DNA from 4 places in the Paenibacillus sp. S-38 genome. Region 3 is predicted to be linked to each of the others. Evidence: riboswitches for the same ligand, from Rfam matches in the RefSeq annotation. Region 3 holds a riboswitch; each other region holds the start of a gene.
The links. A riboswitch is a leader RNA that binds a small molecule or an ion and turns the genes downstream of it on or off. The one in region 3 is predicted to bind cyclic di-GMP.
Positions count from the first base shown of each region.

Region 1 (4,895 bases), 3.1 Mb from region 3:
ATGCGCCAGCGAGATCAGCGCCTCCAGCATCGCCTGCCGGGCGGGACACTCTCCTAAACCGGCGATCAGCCTCCCGTCCAGCTTCAATTCATCTACAGGCACCTGCTGCAGAAACCGGAGCGATGCGGCTCCCGCCCCGAAGTCGTCCAAAGAGAGCCGGATGCCAAGGGCTTTGAGCGCGTTCAACCGGTCGCACAGCCGCCTGTCCCTGCCGCGGCCGAGCTCCTCCGTGACCTCCAGCTGCAGCCATTCCGGCTCCATGCCGGTCTCTTCCAGCGCCCCTCGCACGCCTTCCACGAAATCTTCCTCCGCCAGCTCGCGGGCCGAAATATTCACGGATATCCGCACGGCCGGATGCCCTTTCATCATCCAGCCCGCATGCTGCCGGCAGGCTTCCCGGAGCACCCACCGTCCGATGCCGGTGATCAGCCCCGACGCCTCGGCCTCCCCAATGAACTTTCGTGCGGGAAGCGTCTCGCCGTCCCGCTCCCACCGAAGCAGCGCCTCAACGGCCAGAAGGCCGCCCGTTTGCAGGGACATGACAGGCGAGTAATGCAGGAGGAACTCCTCCTGCTGAATCCCAGCTTTCAGCCGGGATTCCAGCTTCGACTGCTCGGATAAGGATTCCGCCATCTCGGGGGTGTAGAACTGAAAATTATTTTTCCCGTTCTGCTTGGCGTGGTACATCGCCGCATCCGCATGCTTCACCAGCATATGCGCACTCCCTCCGGCGGACGGATAGAGCGCTATGCCGATGCTCGGGGTCACCGACATCACCCGTCCGGCGTAAGTAAAGGGTTCGGCCAGCGCCTCAATCATCCTTACGGCGATTCGTGAGGCGGTCCCCGGAGTGATCCCGGTAAGCATAACGATGAACTCGTCGCCTCCCTGGCGGGAAACCAGGTCTTCTTCACGCACACAGTGCAGCAGCCGCTCCCCCACTTCCTGAAGCAGCATATCCCCGCAGTCATGCCCGAATGTATCGTTAATCGTCTTAAACCCGTCCAGATCCAGAAACATGACGCCCAGATGGCCAGGCCCGACTTCGGCCCTTGCGATGGCGGAGGACAGCTTTTCCTGCAGATAGGAACGGTTGAACAACCCCGTCAGCGGATCCCGGAGCGCCAACTGCCGGATGTGTTCCTCCGCCTTCTGCCGTTCGGTAATATCCCTGACGAACACGGTGAACACAGGCTTTCCATACTCCTTCGCCCGCGTCATGCTGATTTCGAGAGGAAAGGAAGTTCCGTCGGCGTGCCAGCCCGTCGTCTCGATGCGGCTGTCCAGCAGAGTGCGGATTTGGTGTTCGACGGAGATAAGGGAGCTTGACCCTCGTTCCCCGTCCGGCGCATCCGATGCGGGCGGCTCCGGCCTGCCTCTACCCGCGGGAAGCTCAAGAAGATCCGTGAGCACCAGCGTCCTGAGCTCCTCCCGTGCATATCCGAACATCCGGCCCATGGCCGGGTTGCATTCCATAATGCTCCCCTGATGATCCACCATCAGGATGCCATCCAGCGCGGATTCCAGTACAGCCAGCTTGACGGCCTCTCCTTCACGGTAGCGTCTGTCGAGAAAGTAGCCCCGGATCACAACAATGCTGAGCAGAAAAATAATGCAGTTTCCGAGAATAATCCCGAGCATATCATCCTGAAGCTTGGGGGAGCGGAGCCTCTCGTGCAGGTGCCCCGCACGGCCGAACGTCATGGCTGCCATACTGAGATAATGGAGTCCGGCAATCGCTCCTCCCATCATCGCCGCTCCGAGCATACGCCGGAGATAAGATGTCCTCGCGCTTCCCGCGGCTTGGGTACGAAACGACACAAACACAGCACCGGTCGTCCCAGCCAGCCCAATGGCAGCCCCAAGCAGCAGCAGTAATCCGTAATCATGAGCACCGCTCATCCCCATAGCGGCAATTCCTATGAAGTGCATCCCTGTCACGCCTATGAACAAGAGAAGGGCGCCGGCCCCGAGATTCCGGATTCCCGGAACGGGGCGAGTGGCATAGGACAAACCGCCCCAGGAAGCCGCAACGGCAAAGCTGGCAGAGAGGAGCATCAACCGGATGTCATAGCCGACAGCCGCGGTCTGTTCATTGGCCAGGATAGCCACAAAATGCATGGCCCAGATGCCGGTGCCGAGGATCACCCCCGCGGCCCCGAGGGATAGAATGCGGATCCGCCCCGCAGCGCCCCCGAGCCTGCGGGCCAGATCGAACGCCGAATAGGCGGACATGAAGGCGATAAGAAACGATAGGAGAACGAGATAGACATTGTAAGTTCCAGACATGATGAGCCCTCCAAACGGGGTAGGATGAGGCGGCAGATAAAGATCAATGGAAGAGAGTCCTTGCGTGGATCCGAACCAAATCAAAAAAGCCACCCTTCGGTAAGAGCAGCCGTCGATCTTGAACCTATCACCGGAAAGCACCGGAAAGAACGGTTTTACTTTCGGTAACCCAGCGGTCATTGCCCGGTGTTCCAGATTTGGAATCCTGACGGGCTTTAGATCTGTGGCTTTGCGTCCCCACCTTTCAATGGGTTTGCCTTTATCGTGATATGTAAGTGAGTAGTTCTTTATAACCTATAGTAGCATGACAAAAGCGGATTAGTCTATCGCTTTTATCCTAGTTTTTGAAGAATTTTATAGATCTTTCGAATCATATGGAAAGTTTTATGACAAATTAAAAAAGAAAGCTGCCCTCCTAAGGAGAGCAGCTGCCGAGTACCTGTTCCATCATAAAATTGGGCTACACGATAAAGTTCTGATTCTCGATATTATTGGTGACGGTCGTCGATCCGGCCTGGGAAGAAGCGCCCTGCTCGGAGCCCTGCGATTTGTTTCCGCCGCTCTTCATCATGGACTGAATGCGGTCTACGACTTGCGGAGCCGAATCGATCAGCCGCTCCAGCAGATGCGTCTGGTTATCGAGCGGAACAATCTTCACGCCCTGTTTGCCCACTACGAGAAAAGCAATCGGCGTAATGGAGACACCGCCGCCGCTGCCGCCCCCGAAGGGAAGCGCCACCTGGGCATTGTGGGATTCATGACGGGAGAGACTCGGTACGGCCGGATCCTCGGTTGTAACGAATTCGCTGCCTCCGGCTGCAAACCCGAAGCCTACCTTACTGATCGGCATAATCACGCTGCCGTCCGGCGTCTCAACGGGATCACCGACAATCGTATTCACGTCGACCATTTCTTTGATGTTTTCCATGGCCGTTTTCATAAGACCTTGAATCGGATGTTCTGTCATCGCTGTTCCCTCCTGATCAGAAGTAGTGTAGACTGACTAGCCATTCGTTAGGCTTCCCTTGATGCAGCGCACGTATTCGGCTTAATACGGGCTTTGGACTTCGCTGCCATCACCGGTTGACTCATGGGTACACCTGCAGTTATGACGGCAGAAGCACGTTCCGCCAAGCCTTGAGCCCACCCTTGACTTTCAGGATCCGCAGGAGAAGCTGAAAGCCCGCCAGCATGACATAAACCATCCGCACCCGAAAGGTGCATGTCCCTTCCACCGCAATCAAGGTTTGATTGAAGGCGGGTATAACCGCCAGCCGCGGCTGACCGTCAAGGGGAATGTAGCGGAACAGCAGCCCAAGGATAGAGGTTTTGATCCCCCAGAACGCTCCTGCCAGAAACGCGGTTTCGGCGGCATCGCCAATGCCGACTGTGGTTCTCCAATCCATCTGGGTGCACCTGACACGGGCGAGCATCTGACGCAGCCAGTCATTGAATTGAAAGCAGTTCTGAAGCAGGATTCTGATGTTCTCGTACGCCCTTCTCATCATCTCGGGACCGATGTTTCCCATCGCTTCGCCAAGAAGGCTGCCCGCATTGGCATTGACCTGCTTGGCTTGAATCTCGAAGCCTTTCTTCAGGCTCTGAAAGCGGACGATCGGAATGACGAATTTGAGATTCACCAGGCCGAACAGCGCCTTGGCATGAATGGTAATCTCATCATCTTTACCTATATGGCTGAACAGGATCCGCAGGTTCACCTGACTCAGCACCAAAGCCGCGAGTACAATGGCCGCCAGGCCGGCGGCAGCCCAAACCCATATCATTGGAATGGTTTCCTCCTCTGCCGCAGTTGGTACGAATACGGCAAAAAACTCCCGGTTCCAGAAGCGGTCCGCTTCTTTTCCACAGGAGTTAGTGTGACCCTAATCTGTCAAAGCCATGCGCCTAGCCCGATCCCTGGCCAAGCGTCAGTTCATCGAATGTAATCTGCTGACCCTCAAGCTTCTCAAAGAGAAGACGCGTCTCTTCCTCAAGATTCTCATCATCTTCGAAGAGCGTCGTCTCGGGCAGATCGGCTATCGAACCGAGGGCAAAATAATCGAGGAAGGCCTTCGTCGTTCCATACAGGATGGGCCGTCCTGGGGCATCCGCCCTGTCGACCTCCTGGATGAGGTCCTTTGAAACCAGCGTCTGAAGAGCCCGCTCGGCTTTGACGCCGCGTATCTCCTCGATCTCCACCCGGGTAATCGGCTGTTTGTAAGCGACAATCGCCAGCGTTTCCAGGGCAGCTTGCGAGAGGGAAGAACGGGATGGCGAATGGGCCAGCCGCTCGAAGTAGGGGGCATGCTCAGGGACCGTCGTGAGCTGGAACGTTCCGGCGAGCTCCACGATCTGAATTCCCCGCTTCGTCCGCTTCAAGTCTTTCTGCAGGTCCTTCACCAGCTCCCTGACAAAAGCGGCATCATGTTCCAGTACCTCAGCCAGCTGCTTGGCGTTCAGTCCCTCGTCCCCCGCCACAAACAGCAAGCCTTCAATAACTGATTTCATCTGCCCAGAATCCATTCGCCGTTCCATCCTCTCTTGCCTGTATCACAATGTCGTCAAACAGCTTGTGCTGATAGCACGTTATCCTCTTCACCTTCATG
Region 1 is NZ_CP187970.1:3,149,162-3,154,056, reverse strand. Features, by position in the region: gene ACP26L_RS14505 (EAL domain-containing protein) at 1-2,289, opposite strand, end outside; cyclic di-GMP riboswitch class I at 2,450-2,557, opposite strand; gene ytfJ (GerW family sporulation protein) at 2,750-3,256, opposite strand; gene ACP26L_RS14495 (DUF2953 domain-containing protein) at 3,396-4,073, opposite strand; gene scpB (SMC-Scp complex subunit ScpB) at 4,195-4,812, opposite strand; gene ACP26L_RS14485 (segregation and condensation protein A) at 4,781-4,895, opposite strand, start outside.
Region 1: it holds a riboswitch for cyclic di-GMP, as region 3 does, so the genes downstream of both, ACP26L_RS14505 (EAL domain-containing protein) here and ACP26L_RS00165 (PilZ domain-containing protein) in region 3, are expected to answer to the same signal.

Region 2 (4,895 bases), 170 kb from region 3:
GACGGATGCCGCATCGGCGGAATCCCCGTAACGTGTGCTGGTCGAGCGAATTTCATAGGTGTAATCGCCGGCCGGTTGATTCGTATAGGTTACTGCCGTACCGGTAACCGTACCTTTAAGCACCGGCTGTCCGTCCACGATTTGGTATACCTTGTAACCCGTTGCATTAGCGGCAGCCGTCCAGGACAGGGTGATGTCGTTCACGTTCTGGATCCGGGCTGCAGCATTGGTTGGAGGAAGCAGGGTAATGCTGCTTACCGTAAAGGCTAGCTTCGCAGCTTCAGCGGACTCACCGAAGCGGTCGCTGTAAGAACGAATTTCGTAAGTATAGTCTCCCGCCGGCAGTGCGGTAAAAGCGGCACTTGTCGTCGTGACCGTCTTCTGCAGTACAGGCTGTCCATCGATAATCTGGTACACTTTATAAGAACCCGCATAAGTCACTGCATTCCACCGAAGGGTCACATCGCTGCCGTTCGACAGCGTGTAGGATGGACCGGTCGGTGCCGCCATGACTGGAGTAACCACCGTAACCTGCAGCGGAGTGCCGCGCTGGGATTCGCCATACAGCGAGTTCACAGCGGATACGGCGTAAGTGTATGTGCCGGCTTGATTGTTCGCAATAGAGAACGTCCGGTTAGCCGTGCTTGTCAGCAGCGAGGCACTGCCATCGGCTGCCATGCTGTAAACGTTATAAGTCTGGGCATTCGCAGATGAGCCCCAGCTCAGTACAATATCATTGCCGTTCTGGATGGTGTACGTCAGTGTTGCCGGTGCAGCCATCTCAGGATAAACCACTTCCACGTTGATCGGTGCACTTGGGCCCGACTCGCCTTCAGCGCTCAGCGTCGATACGACATAAGTATACGAGCCTTCAGCCAGGTTGCTTGCCGTGTAGGAAGTTGTTGTCGACTTGGCGAGGGGCTTCAACTGACCCTCTCCAATCTCATAAATCTGATAGCCTGTCGCCCCGTAGACCGAACTCCACGAGAGCTTTACATCATCAGGTGTCACAAACTGCGATGCCAGATTGCTCGGCGGCAGGATAGACGAGTTGATTTCCGCAGCAAAAGCGCTTACTCCGGGAAGAACCAGCTGAAGAAGAAGCAGCAGGGAAACAAAGAAAGAAAATTGCGAGCGATACGGTTTGCCCATGAATGTAGTCCTACCTTTCTTGGTGTGTGAGGGGCATTGGTCCAATAAAAAAAGAACCCCGGACAAGGTTCATAGGCATAAAGCTATGATTCCTTGTGGCAACCGGCTGCCTTCCTTTAAGAGAAATATCTCTTACCGGTTCAGGCCCTGTGGCTTTGCGTCACGCAGTTTCCTGCGTTTTGCCCTTTTCACTAGAATATGATGAGTACGTTTCTATCATATTCGATTTAGGGCAAACTGTCTATAGATAAGTACGATTTAAGTAGGTATAAATACCTTGTAAAAATAGGTTTTTGTCGAATTTAATCGAAAAAGACATTCGACTTTTCCAAGGGAAGCTGCTGATGCTCCCCTTCGTAGTTCCTCCGCAGCAGGAGCCGTCGTCATGATCCTACGGGCTGTACGCAAGCTGAAGATCCGTGGGTGCTGCAGGCGCAGGAGCAAAACCGCCGCCCCATCAAAAGATTCTGCTGCGACTGCGGCCGTCAACGAATAAAGCCGGCGATCTTCCCGCGGCACTTCAGAAAGCCTGCCGTATGACGCCGATGTGTCGTACTAGGTAAATCGAGACGGTGCCGAATCCCATACGGATGCCTTTGCGCTAGTAAATGTCAGATGGAATGTGTAACGACTGATGCCTCCTTTTCCGACTCCTTATGGAGTTATCGTTTCTACAAGCCCTCGTATCGACCGGGGCTGCTTCTTTTATCGGCGTGATTCTACCGCGAGTTGATAGGTTAATAGTAAGCATCCAACGATTCAAACAAAATAAAAAGGAGGTAGTTCAAATGGGTTTCTTATGGTCCTTGATTATCGGCGGTATCATCGGTTGGCTGGCTGGCATGATTATGGGGAAGGATCTCCCCGGCGGCATTATCGGTAACATCATCGCAGGTTTTGTAGGTGCATGGCTCGGTGGTCTTCTCCTGGGTGACTGGGGTCCGGAAGTCGGCGGCTTCTATATCGTCCCTGCGTTGATCGGTTCGATCGCGCTGGTCTTTATCGTAAGCCTGATCCTGCGCTCCATCGGACGCAATAGGGTTTAACGAATAAGAACCTGCCGCTGATTCCTACGTGGAAGCTTCCGCTTTCACTCCCAACCCATATCACAGCAAAGAGCGCCGAAGACGGATACTTCGGCGCTCTTTGCTGTTCGGTATCTACCAAGGTGCATCGGACTTAGGGCGAAAGACGCCCGCTTCCTCCTCTCGCCGCGTACCGCCTCCTTGTCCGTCCGTTTCACGCAAAAAAGCGGTACGGCTCCCTCACCAACCGGTGAAGAGCCGTACCGCCATATAGGGTTATACTGTAGGAGCAGACGGGTACATCAGGACATCGTAGCGCTTTTCTTCTTCGTTTCACGCTGGGGGACGACAAGCTGCGGAACCATCTTCATGCTTCGAACCATGGGGACATTGCACAGCGGGCAAGCCGGTACATGCTCCATCGCATAGTGATCCCGCATCCAGCTTCGGCAGCCTTCCTGCTCGCAGGACCAAACCGCCGTGTTCTCCAGCGGCGCTGCGGGAGCAGGTTTTCTTCGAAAATACATGATTCTCCTCCTTATGACTTCCCTTGGGAAAGGGGTGCCCCGGCCCGTTCTTCCGTAAAGAACAGGCAGGCACCCCTTTCATTTGACCATAAAAAACTGCCCCTAACACCGGTTAAGGGCAGTTTTTCTTTTGCATTGTGGGTATTACAGCTTTACAACGTTCTCAGCTTGTGGACCACGGTTGCCTTGAACTACGTTGAACTCAACGCGCTGACCTTCGTCGAGGGTTTTGAAGCCTTCGCCTTGGATTGCGGAGAAGTGTACGAATACGTCGCTGCCGCCTTCAACTTCGATGAAGCCGAAACCTTTTTCTGCGTTGAACCATTTCACTGTACCTGTTTGCATGTGAGAAAACCTCCAAAATTTGATTTGTAACATGTTCTTTTTACTTCGGTTGAAATAAAAAATTCACACATTACAAAAGGTTCCATCTTACAAATGATAACCCTTTACAATATGTGAATTCAGGTTACAAATATATGATATGTTTACATCTTACCACAGCGCCAAAGGGATTGCAAGACGATTGCCCAGAAAAAAGAAAATAAGTTATACAATAGAGAGGAGACCGCCGGATGCCTTCCAGCGGCTCCTTTTCCTGCACCCCATCACGCTTTGAACCGGCCGACCAGCATCTGAAGCTCCCGGGCCATATGTGCCAAGTGCTGCGAAGAAGCGGACATCTCCCCTCCATGGTCGCAAGCTGTTCCTCCGTAGCCGCGGAAACCTGCTGAGTGCCCGACGAGGCCTCCTCGGCAATCCGGAGGATCCCCCGGATCGTCTCCGTCATCCGCTGTGTGCCGGCCGTCATCCCGCGGCCCCCTGCCGTTACCGCAGCGATCCGCTCCGCCAGGGCGGAAACGGAGCTCTCGATCTCCCTGAACGAGGTGCCCGCTTCCTGCATGCTGCCCATGCCCTCCTGCACCTGAGCGGCGGTCCGGCGGGTGGACTGAACCGCCGCCTGGGTCTGCTCCTGGATCCCCGTGACAAGCAGGTGCACCTCCTGTGCCGCACCGATCGACTGATCCGCCAGCTTGCGTACCTCACTGGCCACAACGGCGAAGCCCTTCCCATGCTCGCCGGCTCTCGCAGCCTCAATGGAAGCGTTGGGTGCAAGCAGGTTGGTCTGGCCCGCCATGTCCGTCATCAGGCCGACAATGCCGCTGAATCCGCTCGGACTGTCCGCCAAGCGTGTGCATAACCTCGGCCAGTCCGTCCACCGTCCGATGGATGTCCTCCATCCGGGTGGCGGCATTCTGCACGCTGCGGCTGCCTTCCCGCGCCGCTCCTGCAGCCTGGGTGGCGGTTTCCGCCGCATCCTCAGCATCGCCGGCCACCTTCAGCGAGCTCTCCGCCATCCCACTGGCGATGTCCAGCCCCTCGGCAACCTGGCTTGTCTGATGAGCCGCCCCCTCCGCCACTTCGTGCGAGGCGGCGGTGATCGTTTCGCTGGCCCGGCCGGTCTGCTCGGCGCTCGCGGTCAGCTGCTCCGAAGACGCAGCCACCTGCTCCGAGGTCACATGCACCTGGCGGATCACCTGCCCGAGGTCCTCCAACATGGCATTGAACGAAGCCGCCAGCTGACCGAGCTCATCTCTTGACCTGTAGTTTGAACGAACCCGAAGGTCTCCGGAAGCCGCTTGAGCCGTCAAGCGCTGAAGCTCACGTGCCGGCCGGACGACAGAGCGGGTTATGTAAAGCCCCATCCCTGCTGAGAGGAGCATGGCGCAGAGAATGCCGCTCACATTGAGCATGGACGCCCGTTGAAAATCAGCCTCCTGCCGCAGAGGCAGCTGATCCGCCTGACCGGAGTTATACTCCGCGAGGTCCACCAGGATCATGTTCAGCTCATCCAAAGCCAGGCCCGCTTTGCCCTGGAACTGGGCGAATGCGGCTTTCCCCTGGCCCCTAAGGGTCATTTCGATGGTCATAGCTCTCTCGGAACGGTAGACAGCAGAAATTTCATTGAGCTTGCTGTGGATTGCAAGATGGAGACTACTTCCATATATCGGACAGAAGCCGGACAAATTGTAGTAAAATTTGGTTAATTGATGGCGCGGGTCAGATCGCAAACCGGCGCGGCTGCTCCTCATCCGCCGGCACCACGGCATCGCCAAGGTGCTTCTCGAGCTCGGCTGCGTACCGCTCCTTCTGCTCGGATGTCCAGCCCAGCCGGCGGGCCATCGCTTCC
Region 2 is NZ_CP187970.1:8,031,780-8,036,674, forward strand. Features, by position in the region: gene ACP26L_RS35165 (OmpL47-type beta-barrel domain-containing protein) at 1-1,152, opposite strand, end outside; cyclic di-GMP riboswitch class I at 1,247-1,346, opposite strand; gene ACP26L_RS35170 (GlsB/YeaQ/YmgE family stress response membrane protein) at 1,941-2,198, shown strand; gene ACP26L_RS35175 (cold-shock protein) at 2,480-2,704, opposite strand; gene ACP26L_RS35180 (cold-shock protein) at 2,849-3,049, opposite strand; gene ACP26L_RS35185 (methyl-accepting chemotaxis protein) at 3,174-3,851, opposite strand; gene ACP26L_RS35190 (methyl-accepting chemotaxis protein) at 3,799-4,635, opposite strand; gene ACP26L_RS35195 (glycerol-3-phosphate dehydrogenase/oxidase) at 4,766-4,895, opposite strand, start outside.
Region 2: it holds a riboswitch for cyclic di-GMP, as region 3 does, so the genes downstream of both, ACP26L_RS35165 (OmpL47-type beta-barrel domain-containing protein) here and ACP26L_RS00165 (PilZ domain-containing protein) in region 3, are expected to answer to the same signal.

Region 3 (4,895 bases):
CGGCGAGGATGAGCTCGAGATTGATCGTCTCGATGTCGCTGATCGGATCAACCTTGCCGGAGACGTGCGTGATGTTCTCGTCCTGGAAGCAGCGGACGACATGCACGATCGCGTCGACTTCGCGGATATGCGAGAGGAACTTGTTGCCAAGGCCTTCGCCCTTGCTCGCCCCCTTGACGATACCGGCAATATCGATGAATTCAAATGCAGTCGGCACGATGCGGTTCGGCGTCACGATCTTCGCAAGGCCTTCGAGACGCTCGTCCGGCACTTCCACTACGCCGACGTTCGGATCTATAGTACAAAACGGGTAGTTCGCTGATTCTGCCCCAGCTTGTGTTATCGCATTAAACAACGTGGACTTCCCTACGTTCGGCAGCCCGACGATTCCTGCTTTCAAAGCCATATCAAGGACAACTCCTATCCGGTATTCCGCTTAGATTCTGACATTCTATTATAGCTTATTATTAGCCAGTTTGTCACGCAGTTACACTTTTTGGAACCGGGCTTATGTAAAAAAGCCGGCCCCCGCCGCGCACGGAGTCCAGCCTGCTGCGGGCATTCGCCTGTCAGGAGCGCCCTTCATCTTATTGTTCCGGCTGCCCCGAGACCCGGCGCAGCTCGTTGGCCAGCCGGTTCGCCTCGGTCCGGCTCTCCTCATCCTGCGAGGCGTAGTAGATCGCCGACAGGAAGCCGATCAGCTTGTTCGCGTCCTCCGGCGCGATCAGCACCTCGGGCTTCGGGGGCGTAACGATCGTGCAGGCCTTGAGCTCGTCGGCCACATCCTGTACGAAGTTCGCGAACGATTTGCCGAGCTGCCGCAGAGGCGTCTGCGGGTCGCTGCGCCGTGCCGGGTCCAGGATGTAGTGCCCGGTGATGTCCGTCAGCGGATTCAGACCATACCGGTTACAGGCATAAGCGAAAACCCATACGTACCTTTTGTACGATTCCGACAGATTGATGCTTCCGCCGTAGCACAACTCCACCGCACCGGCCGTATCGTTGGCATCGGTGCCATACCGCGCATTATCGGTCGTCACGTTATAGAGCACGTGATACGCCTTTTCCGCCGTGCCTGTCAGCAGGGGTATGCATTCGATAATCTGCTTGTCATCGACGAACAAATGGGCGGAGGACGCCATATCATTGCGTGTCCTTTCGTAATACGCCACGTTCGCCGCCGCGGTTGAGCTCGGATTTCCCGTATCATGGGCCACCATGAAGCGGCAGCCGGATAAGGGAAGCTTAGGCCTTCTCTGGCTGGGTCCCGTCAAGTAGCGTGGAATGATCTCGTACTTCATCAAAAAAGCCACGATCCTCACCACCTCTTCTTCTATCATACAGCATATGCTGCAAAGAGGTGGACGGTACGCGGCGCATACGTCTGGCTGTCCTGGTTATAGGTGATTCGGCTGTCTTCTCTGCCCGGCTTAGGCCTATTTAAAGACCCGCTTTGCCGTCTCTTCCCGCTTCGTGCGAAAATGCGTTTCGACCTGCTTTTTCAGAACATAAGCACGAAGCGAGTTTGCTTTATCCTTGGCCAGATCGATGAACTGGGCTCCAAAATAAAACTCTCCGTTCTCGGTTCTCTCGGTACGAGCGATTTCCGCGCGGCACGCCATTTCGACGCCGAGATCCAAATGCAGGTGCACTACAGCTCCCCTGCCGATACGAAGATCTTCGCGGATGGTAAACCCAATCCCGCTTACACTGACATTGTGCACACTGAGATCGATCTTGTCTTCAAGCAGCCGGTCGCTGCCGTCCGCCATCTGTACCGAAAGCACACGTCCGTCTTCCTTCACAGTAATCCGGGGGTTCTCCCGCTTCTCGGCAAACAAATTCCGGTTCTGCGGCGGGTTGATAATGATCAGAGCACCGTGGTCTTTAGCTACTACTGTCGATTCAAAGATATAAATACCGCCCGGGGAATAGACGGTCAGCTTGACGGTGTCTCCGAGTTCGAACACTTTATACTCCGACATTTCGATCTCCAGAATATCGCCTTCCGCATAGGTCAGAATACCGGTAGAAACGAAGCTTGCCTTCTCTACGACCGTCCGGCTGTGAAGCAGGATGCCGCTGGGGCTGTGGTACGTCTCGTCTGTAAGGCTGTAAGATGATCTTGCTGCAGCCATCTTCATCATGGGGTTGCCACCTCTCGCATGGTTATGTGTTTTCTGGGATGTAGGGGATCGGCCAAGCCAAAAAGGCCGACTCCATTCGCAAAGAGGGATCCGCCGGGGGGTTCGTGAGTCCATTCGGCGGCCAGGCTGTCATAGTCCCTGCAGGACCGTAGACCCTAAGCTTTGCGTCCCTGCCTTTCGACAGGTTTGCCGTGAAGCGAATGATTCTTATGAAATTCCTAGTCACTTAGCATCAGTTTTTAGGCACATATACCTATCATTACTCTTCATTATAGGTATGAGAACCCGATTCTTCAAGTGTTTTTTTGATCCTATCCGCCGCCATTTATTCACATGTGTATAAACGATATTAGTTATTCACACTGTTAAGGGTCTGTGGACAAGTTGGGCAATAGGGATAGAACTTGCTCTATCATGCACTTTTTTCTACAATGGACTGGGAAACGGATCGGATTATCCACAATTTTATCCACAGCGTGTTGACAAAGAATAACTTCTGCCGTCACCCTGTCCACATCAGCAGAAATGAGAGGTTTGCAGCTATGGAGGAAGAACACGTACGCTTCATGCGTGCCGCGATCGAAGAAGCACGCAAAGCCGAAGCGATACGGGAGGTGCCGATCGGGGCGGTTATCGTCCGGGAAGGCGAGATTATCGGGCGCGGCTATAACCGGCGGGAGACGGATAAGGACCCCTTGGCCCATGCGGAGCTCATCGCCATCCGCGAGGCAAGCGAGCATCTGGATGCCTGGCGGCTGCTGAACTGCCGTCTTTATGTTACCCTCGAGCCCTGTCCCATGTGTGCGGGGGCGATCGTCCAGTCGCGGATCGTTCAGGTGGTCTACGGTACGCAGGATCCCAAGGCGGGATGTGCCGGCACACTAATGAACCTGCTGCAGGAGGAACGGTTCAATCACCGGGTTGACGTTGTCAGCGGGATTCTTCAAGAAGAATGCGGCTCGATGCTGACCGATTTCTTCCGCAGGCTGCGGGCAAAGAAGTAGCCGGGCTGTCAGTTAAGAAGCAAGCATAAGGTGACGTGGGGAAGGACAAGGCGCTTGTCCTTCCCTTTGTGCTCTATCTGGCCTTCTGGCGCAGAGGCCGAAGCCAGAGCATAGCCAGCCCTCCGGCCACCAGCAGCGCAAGCACGTACCATCCATACTTGGTGACCGTGCGGGAGATCACGTCGATCGAATCCCCGAAGTAATATCCGAGCATGAAGTAACCCAGCGTCCACAAGAATCCCGTAGAGTAAGAGTAAAGTGCATACGTCCGGTAGGGCATGCCGTTGATGCCGACCAGGTAGGGAACCAGATGCCGGACCACCGGGAGAAAATAGCTGAATACCAGCGTACCCGATCCGTAACGCCCCAGCATAGCATACGATCTTTCGATATAGGGCTCCATGCTCTTCTTCTGCCGAAGACGCTCCAGAACCGGATGCCCCATGACCCGGCCCAGCACATAACCGAGAGTTAGTCCCGAGACGACGCCCACATAGGTAATCACGAAAGCGGGCAGCGGCTTCAGTAGATGCAGCGCGCCCACCATGCCTCCGGTCATCACCACCACCTCATCCGGAATGGGCATCCCTACGATGCCGAGCCACAGGGCGAAGAACAGCGCGAGGTATCCGAACTGGTGGATGTAAGACAGCAGCGTATCAATCGTCACGTTTCTCATCTCCTTATCAAGGGCAGAGGGAAGCTCCCGGCCCGGTACTCTATCCAGATTTCCCGGAGAACCCTTCCTCTAAACGCCGAAGAACCGTTCCCTGTGGGGAACGGCTTTTACTAGAGTCTCAATGTTATGTGAGCCACGGCCTGTGCATACCTAATCCTACTCCATTGTTCTATCCCGTCATATGCGCCTGCCCTGATTGGGATTACGGCTGCCGAACAGGAGCCGGATGCCTCCGCCGATGAGCAGGACCGAAATGACGAACGTCTGGAAATACCGTTCGAACCAGTAGATGATTCTCCTCTGTATCTCAGAAGTGACCCACAGATCGAGCAGCTGCAGCAGCACTTGATCGAACAAATAATAAACACCGAGGCCGAGAAGACCGAAGCCAACCCAGCGCTGATAGTGCAGCAGCCACTCGACGACCGGGATATCCCGGAGCTCTTCCCTCTCCCATCTGGAGATATGCTGCAGGGCATCGAAGAAGCTGAAGAACCACAGCAGGGGGATCAGGAACATGAAGAGAGAGAGCCGCAGCACATCCAGGATGTAGACCGCGAGCAGAAACCCTGCCATGAGCTGGAAGCCCCTCTTCTGCAGGCCGAGATACATATGGCCCGCTCCCGGGAAGACGGAGAGAATCGCCGCAAGCGTCCGGTTCTTCCGTCCGCCGCCCCGCCACTCCTGAAAGTCCTCGAAGAACGTCCGGTCCGGCAGCGGTTCACCGGCTTCCCGGCGCTTCAGGAGCTGTACGCAGTCGAACATGCCGTAGAGCCAGACGATGGGGAGAACCCCCAGGAAGACGAAGAAATCGTCCTGACCGGTTAATGCCGCGAGGAACAGTGTCATGACGATGAAGCCGAAGAATACCGCCATGAAGGCCAGGCCCCGCTGCATCAGACCGAGATGAAAGTGCCCCAGCCCCGGAATGAATGACAGGAACACGGTAAAATAACGGTCGTTCGTCGCTGCAGGCGGATATACATCGGATGCATGGGGTTGTCTTTCGTAATGAATTCCTTGCTTGGCTTGCGCCTCTTCTTCGCGGGATACGGGACCCGGATA
Region 3 is NZ_CP187970.1:28,396-33,290, reverse strand. Features, by position in the region: gene ychF (redox-regulated ATPase YchF) at 1-406, opposite strand, end outside; gene ACP26L_RS00170 (peptidoglycan recognition protein family protein) at 588-1,313, opposite strand; gene ACP26L_RS00165 (PilZ domain-containing protein) at 1,437-2,147, opposite strand; cyclic di-GMP riboswitch class I at 2,261-2,348, opposite strand; gene tadA (tRNA adenosine(34) deaminase TadA) at 2,690-3,151, shown strand; gene ACP26L_RS00155 (DedA family protein) at 3,225-3,830, opposite strand; gene ACP26L_RS00150 (hypothetical protein) at 4,008-4,895, opposite strand, start outside.

Region 4 (4,895 bases), 3.0 Mb from region 3:
CGACGAGGCGCCCATTGCTCCGATCCGCTACGAAGAGACGGACCATTACCAGCTCACACGACAGTTCCTTGAGAACCGGGAGCGGCTGCTGCATGAGCTTTTCAAAGAGGATGAGGAAGAGTAACAAGCTCCTCCCGGGCCTCTGCGGCACTCCGGAGCCAAGGGCGGCATAGATCCAGCGTGCGCTGAATGCACCGGTCCATCCCTTGACGGATGTCATTCATAGAGAGGAGCTGCAGCTCTTCCGTCAGATGCGCGGAGGGATACTCAAAATCAAGCAGCGCCTTCCGTTTCTGCTCCGCCAGAAGCGGGACCAGCCCTATGTGCCCGCCGGCCCAGTCGGATGGAATCTCCGCACCGTGCAGTGCGGCATACAGCTCCTCCTTCGGGTACGATTCCAGCAGCTTCGCATTGCAGAGCAGAAAATCGCGGTAATACACCTTGGCCAGCCGCGGATCCGCCGCGACTCTCGCCCGGATTCCTCCGGCGTGCACGAAGATCGACCAGATATCGTCTCCGACCAGATGCGACAGGTAGCCGATCAGGAACGGGTCCGGCATCCCCCCGGCATAGCGGTGCAGGAATTCACCGTAAGCGATATACGACCTGGAGGCAAAATGCAGCGTTTCGGACACGGCCGCATCCGCCTTCGCCGCATCGGGCGCCAGTGCGCCCAGCAGCAGAGAACCCGGAGCCTCGGCTCCGATTTCTTTGGCCAGTGCGTCGGCAATGATCAAATGCATGATGCGTGACGGCATGGAAGCCCTCCTCTACCGTAGTGATGAAGTGCAGGGAGCCTCTCTCCCTGCCGGCTTCCATTGTCTCCCAACCGGTGCGCCGCCATCAATCGCCGGAAGCTGATGAATGCCTGACAGCTGTGCATCAGTGCCAGTACGCGGCAAGCGGCTGGTTCCGCTTCCAGGATGTGCTTCTGGCAGGCCCCCCTCGGCTCCCGGTATGATAGAACCATACCGGAGCCAGCCATCAGTTGTCCGGTCCACTTTGATCAACGGAGAATGCCCTTATGACCTATCATGTCCTACATAGCATCACCCGCGAGCTGCGCATCCTCACACCTGCCGAGGTGCTCGATATGGACACCGACGCGGCAGGCCGCATCGTAGTCCACGCAGCGGACGGCGAGTTCTACTATTTGCTCGCGGACGAGTCCCTGATTGCTTAGCAGAAAGCGGAAAACTAAGACGAGCTAAATCGTTCTTAACTTTTCAAAAAGCCCCTTGACCAGCCATACCGGTGTGACCGGCCTTGACGGGTCAAGGGGCTTATGCTTTGCTGGAACAGGGAGCACGGCCTTCCCGCCGCATACTACCGTTTCCAGCGCTTACGGCAGCTTGACCTGCACCGGTGTCATAGATTTACGGAACGTAGCGTCACCGAGCTGGCCGAGCTGATTCTCACCCCATGCCCAAAGTGTCCCATCCTTTTGAAGCGCAAGATAATGGCTCTCCCCCGCTTCTACTGCGATAATGTCTCGAAGGCCTGCCCATGGTTGGGGAGTATCCCACTTCATCTTCTCTTTCGATCCCCACGCCCAGGCCGGGTTCAATCCCCAGTAATATACCGAGCCGTCCTCGCTCAAGGCGAGGGTGGACAAAGAAGTAGTGGTCACTTCGGTCACGTGACTAAGTCCTTGGATTTTGACCGGCTTCCCGATCACCGGTTTGTCCCGGTCGGGTACAGGTTCGGTCTGAGGTCCAACCTGATTGACCAAATTATTCCCCCAGCCCCATACGTCTCCATTCTTGTCTATCGCCATATGATGGGCCGCCTCTTCGCCTTGTGACAGCTTTACGACCCCTTCCAGTCCTTCCACCTTAGTAAATTTCTTGTCAGGGTTCAGGTTCATGCCTTTGAACTGCATCCACTGCCACACGGTCCCATCCTTCTTCACAATGACAAGACGGTCACCGCCTGCCGAGATATCGACTGCATCCGACACATCCGGAACGAGGCTCGCTTCTCCTTGCCCATAGGGCGGATCGATCCACATCCATACCCGCCCGTCCTTATCCAGCGCGGCATACATTGACATGCCGGCAGATACTTTCACGATATGGGATAACCCAGCCATCTGCTGGGGAGCGGAAAACTTCGACCCTCCCTCTCTCGTATTCGGGTCGATCACCCAATCGCACGACCAGGTCCACACGGTCCCGTCCTCTTTCAGGATCAGATTCCGCTTCACGGAAGCCGAGATCTGCTTCGCTCCGGCGAGAGTCGTGATCCGTTCGGGCTTGTTATCGAGCACGATGGTCTCTCCGCCTGTGACCTGTGCCCTATTTCCCCAATACCACAGGGACCCTGACGCATCGATGACTACATTATGCCTGGCGGCTGAGGACAAAAAGAGCCGCGGTCCTTCTGCAGCTTGGGCTGAATTCGGGGCTGCGGCCGTCAGCAAAAGGGAGGACAGCAGCAGCGATGTCCCCAGCAAACCGGTACGGGAATGGGAAGCCTTCAAACATTTCACCGCAAAACACACTCCTTATTTCTATATATGGTTTAATTTACCATATATTTCTAACGCCTCCTCCCGCTCATTTGTTGCACCTTTTTCTATTTTTTACCTGTTTTTTAGAGCGAAAGCCACAGTTTTTTTAAACGAAATCTACCGAAAGTGGTTCCGGAGTCTATACAAACCAGCAAGGAATTACTACAATAGAATTATAACTTCCGACAAAGGCAAACTCCTCTAAAGGGGAGGACGCAAAGCCACGGGCCTACCGAACAATCTTGTTCCATGGCTGCCGGGCTGCCGTGAGTCTAACCCAAACGGCTGAACTGTCTGCAGGGGCAGTCCATGCGTGATCAGCGACTATCAGAACAGCAATACACCCACTTGGCAACAAAGCTTCTGATCTCGTGAGAATTTGTCCTTTGGAGGTTACCAGCTTGAATCATTCCCTTGAAAAATTATCGGATGAAGATCTGTTGGAGGCTTATTTCCTCGCTCTCGATCTGAACCTGGAGCCCAGCTTCGTCCGCTTGCTGCGGGATGAAATCGACCGCAGACAACTCCATATGGATTGATACACAAAAGGAGCATATGCAGGCAGGATGTCTACTACCCTTCAAGGATTGCTGTTATCGCAAAAGAATCCCATCATCAGTCAGTGGGTCGGCGAAGTGGAAGAACGCTATCCCGGCAGGTATGATTCCGCAGAGCTGCTGCGGACGGCCGAATCCTATTTTCACCTGGTCAACGACTGGCATATCCCTTTGGAGCTTCACCCGCTCTTCCCCATGATTCCGGCGCTCACCCGTTATCACGTGTCGATGAGCACACCGCCCACTCATCTGCTGGAGAGCTCCCATCTGTGGCGTGCGCTCCTCCAGGCCGTCTCTGCCGAGTTCTTTACGGAAGGGCTCGTATCGGGCGACGAACTGGTCACCGACATGCCGCGGATTCATGCGCGGATCGATGAGATCCAGTACGTGATCTCCTCGGGCTTCTGGGAGCATTCCCAACGGCAGCTCGATTCTGCCATGAACCAAATGCACAAGGAGCGGCTGCAGATGGCCGGCAAGCTGGCGGCCAGCATGGCCCATGAGATCCGCAACCCGCTGACGACCATCTCCGGGTTCCTGAAGCTGCTTACCTCGAAGATTCCCGCCGAATCGGCCGGTGCCGTGAAGAATTATGTATCGATCATCCAGGAAGAATTCAATACGATCCAGATGCATATCAACAACTTCCTGAACTTCTCCAAGAACAAGGAGCAGGAGCCTTTCCGTGAGGTTGGCATGGAAGAGCTCATTCTCGGCATCGTCAACCTGGTCGCACCGCGGCTCAGCAGCGAAGGCATTGAGCTGCTCTCCGGCGTGAAAGGTACGAATATCCGGCTGAGCGTCCAGCAGGTGGGCATGCAGCAGGTGCTCATCAATCTCATCAACAACAGCATTGATGCGGTGCAGCACATGGAGCCCTCCGCACCGAAGATCATCTCCATCCAGGGCTACGAGGACCCCGACCACACGTACATCCGGGTGACGGATAACGGCCCGGGCATCCCGCCGGATGTCAGGGACAAGCTGTTCTCGCCGTTCGTAACGAGCAAAACGACGGGGACCGGGCTGGGTCTGGCCATCTGCAAGCAGCTCGTCGAGCAGCATGCCGGCGTACTCTCCTTTGACTCCCGTCCGGGTGAAACCTCCTTCACCGTCCAGCTGCGCAAAAGCGGCGTCGGGGCGGTTTCCGTGAACAGCGCTTCCGTATGATTGGGAATGCTATCCCGAGCAAAGCCCGCTGCGAAGCCGGCTTTTTGGCTGCTCCGGCGACGGCCGATGATAAAGAAACCAAGGAAGACTGCCCTCCAGGCTCCCTTGGTTTCTTTGTGCTGCGTCCCCATACGCAGCTCCTGCGGGTTCAGCATCCCAGGCGCTCCCCGCCGCCCCAGCGCACAGTGACCTGCGAGCCGCCGGCCCAGCGCTGCGCGGAATGAATCTCCCATACTTCGTCTCCGGTATCGACGTAATAATGATATTCGCTTCCCTGGAACTGTGCCGCCGTCACCCGGGCGGGGATCCCCTCAGCCGCGGCAGGGCCGAGCATCAGCTGATCCGGCCGGGCCGGCAGCACCCCTTGCTCCCGGAAGGCCGGCGGGATATCGGCGCAGGGCCACACCGCCGCTCCGCCTCCCGCATGGGGGCGGAACCCGCTCCCTTCCCAGCTTCCCGCGATGAGGTTCGCCTTGGAGACGAACCGGGCGGTGAACGGGGTGGCCGGCCGCAGGTATACCTCCTCGGGGGTTCCCTCCTGCTCGATCCGCCCCTGGTTCATGACGATCACCCGGTCCGCCATGGCGAGCGCCTCCCCCTGATCGTGGGTGACGTAGACTACCGCGGCCCCGCTCAGCCGGTGCGCTTCCTGGATC
Region 4 is NZ_CP187970.1:5,202,955-5,207,849, forward strand. Features, by position in the region: gene ACP26L_RS22865 (AAA family ATPase) at 1-124, shown strand, start outside; gene ACP26L_RS22870 (zinc dependent phospholipase C family protein) at 102-758, opposite strand; gene ACP26L_RS22875 (hypothetical protein) at 1,025-1,183, shown strand; gene ACP26L_RS22880 (RCC1 domain-containing protein) at 1,343-2,491, opposite strand; cyclic di-GMP riboswitch class I at 2,693-2,781, shown strand; gene sda (sporulation histidine kinase inhibitor Sda) at 2,914-3,051, shown strand; gene ACP26L_RS22890 (sensor histidine kinase) at 3,100-4,239, shown strand; gene ACP26L_RS22895 (ABC transporter ATP-binding protein) at 4,388-4,895, opposite strand, start outside.
Region 4: it holds a riboswitch for cyclic di-GMP, as region 3 does, so the genes downstream of both, sda (sporulation histidine kinase inhibitor Sda) here and ACP26L_RS00165 (PilZ domain-containing protein) in region 3, are expected to answer to the same signal.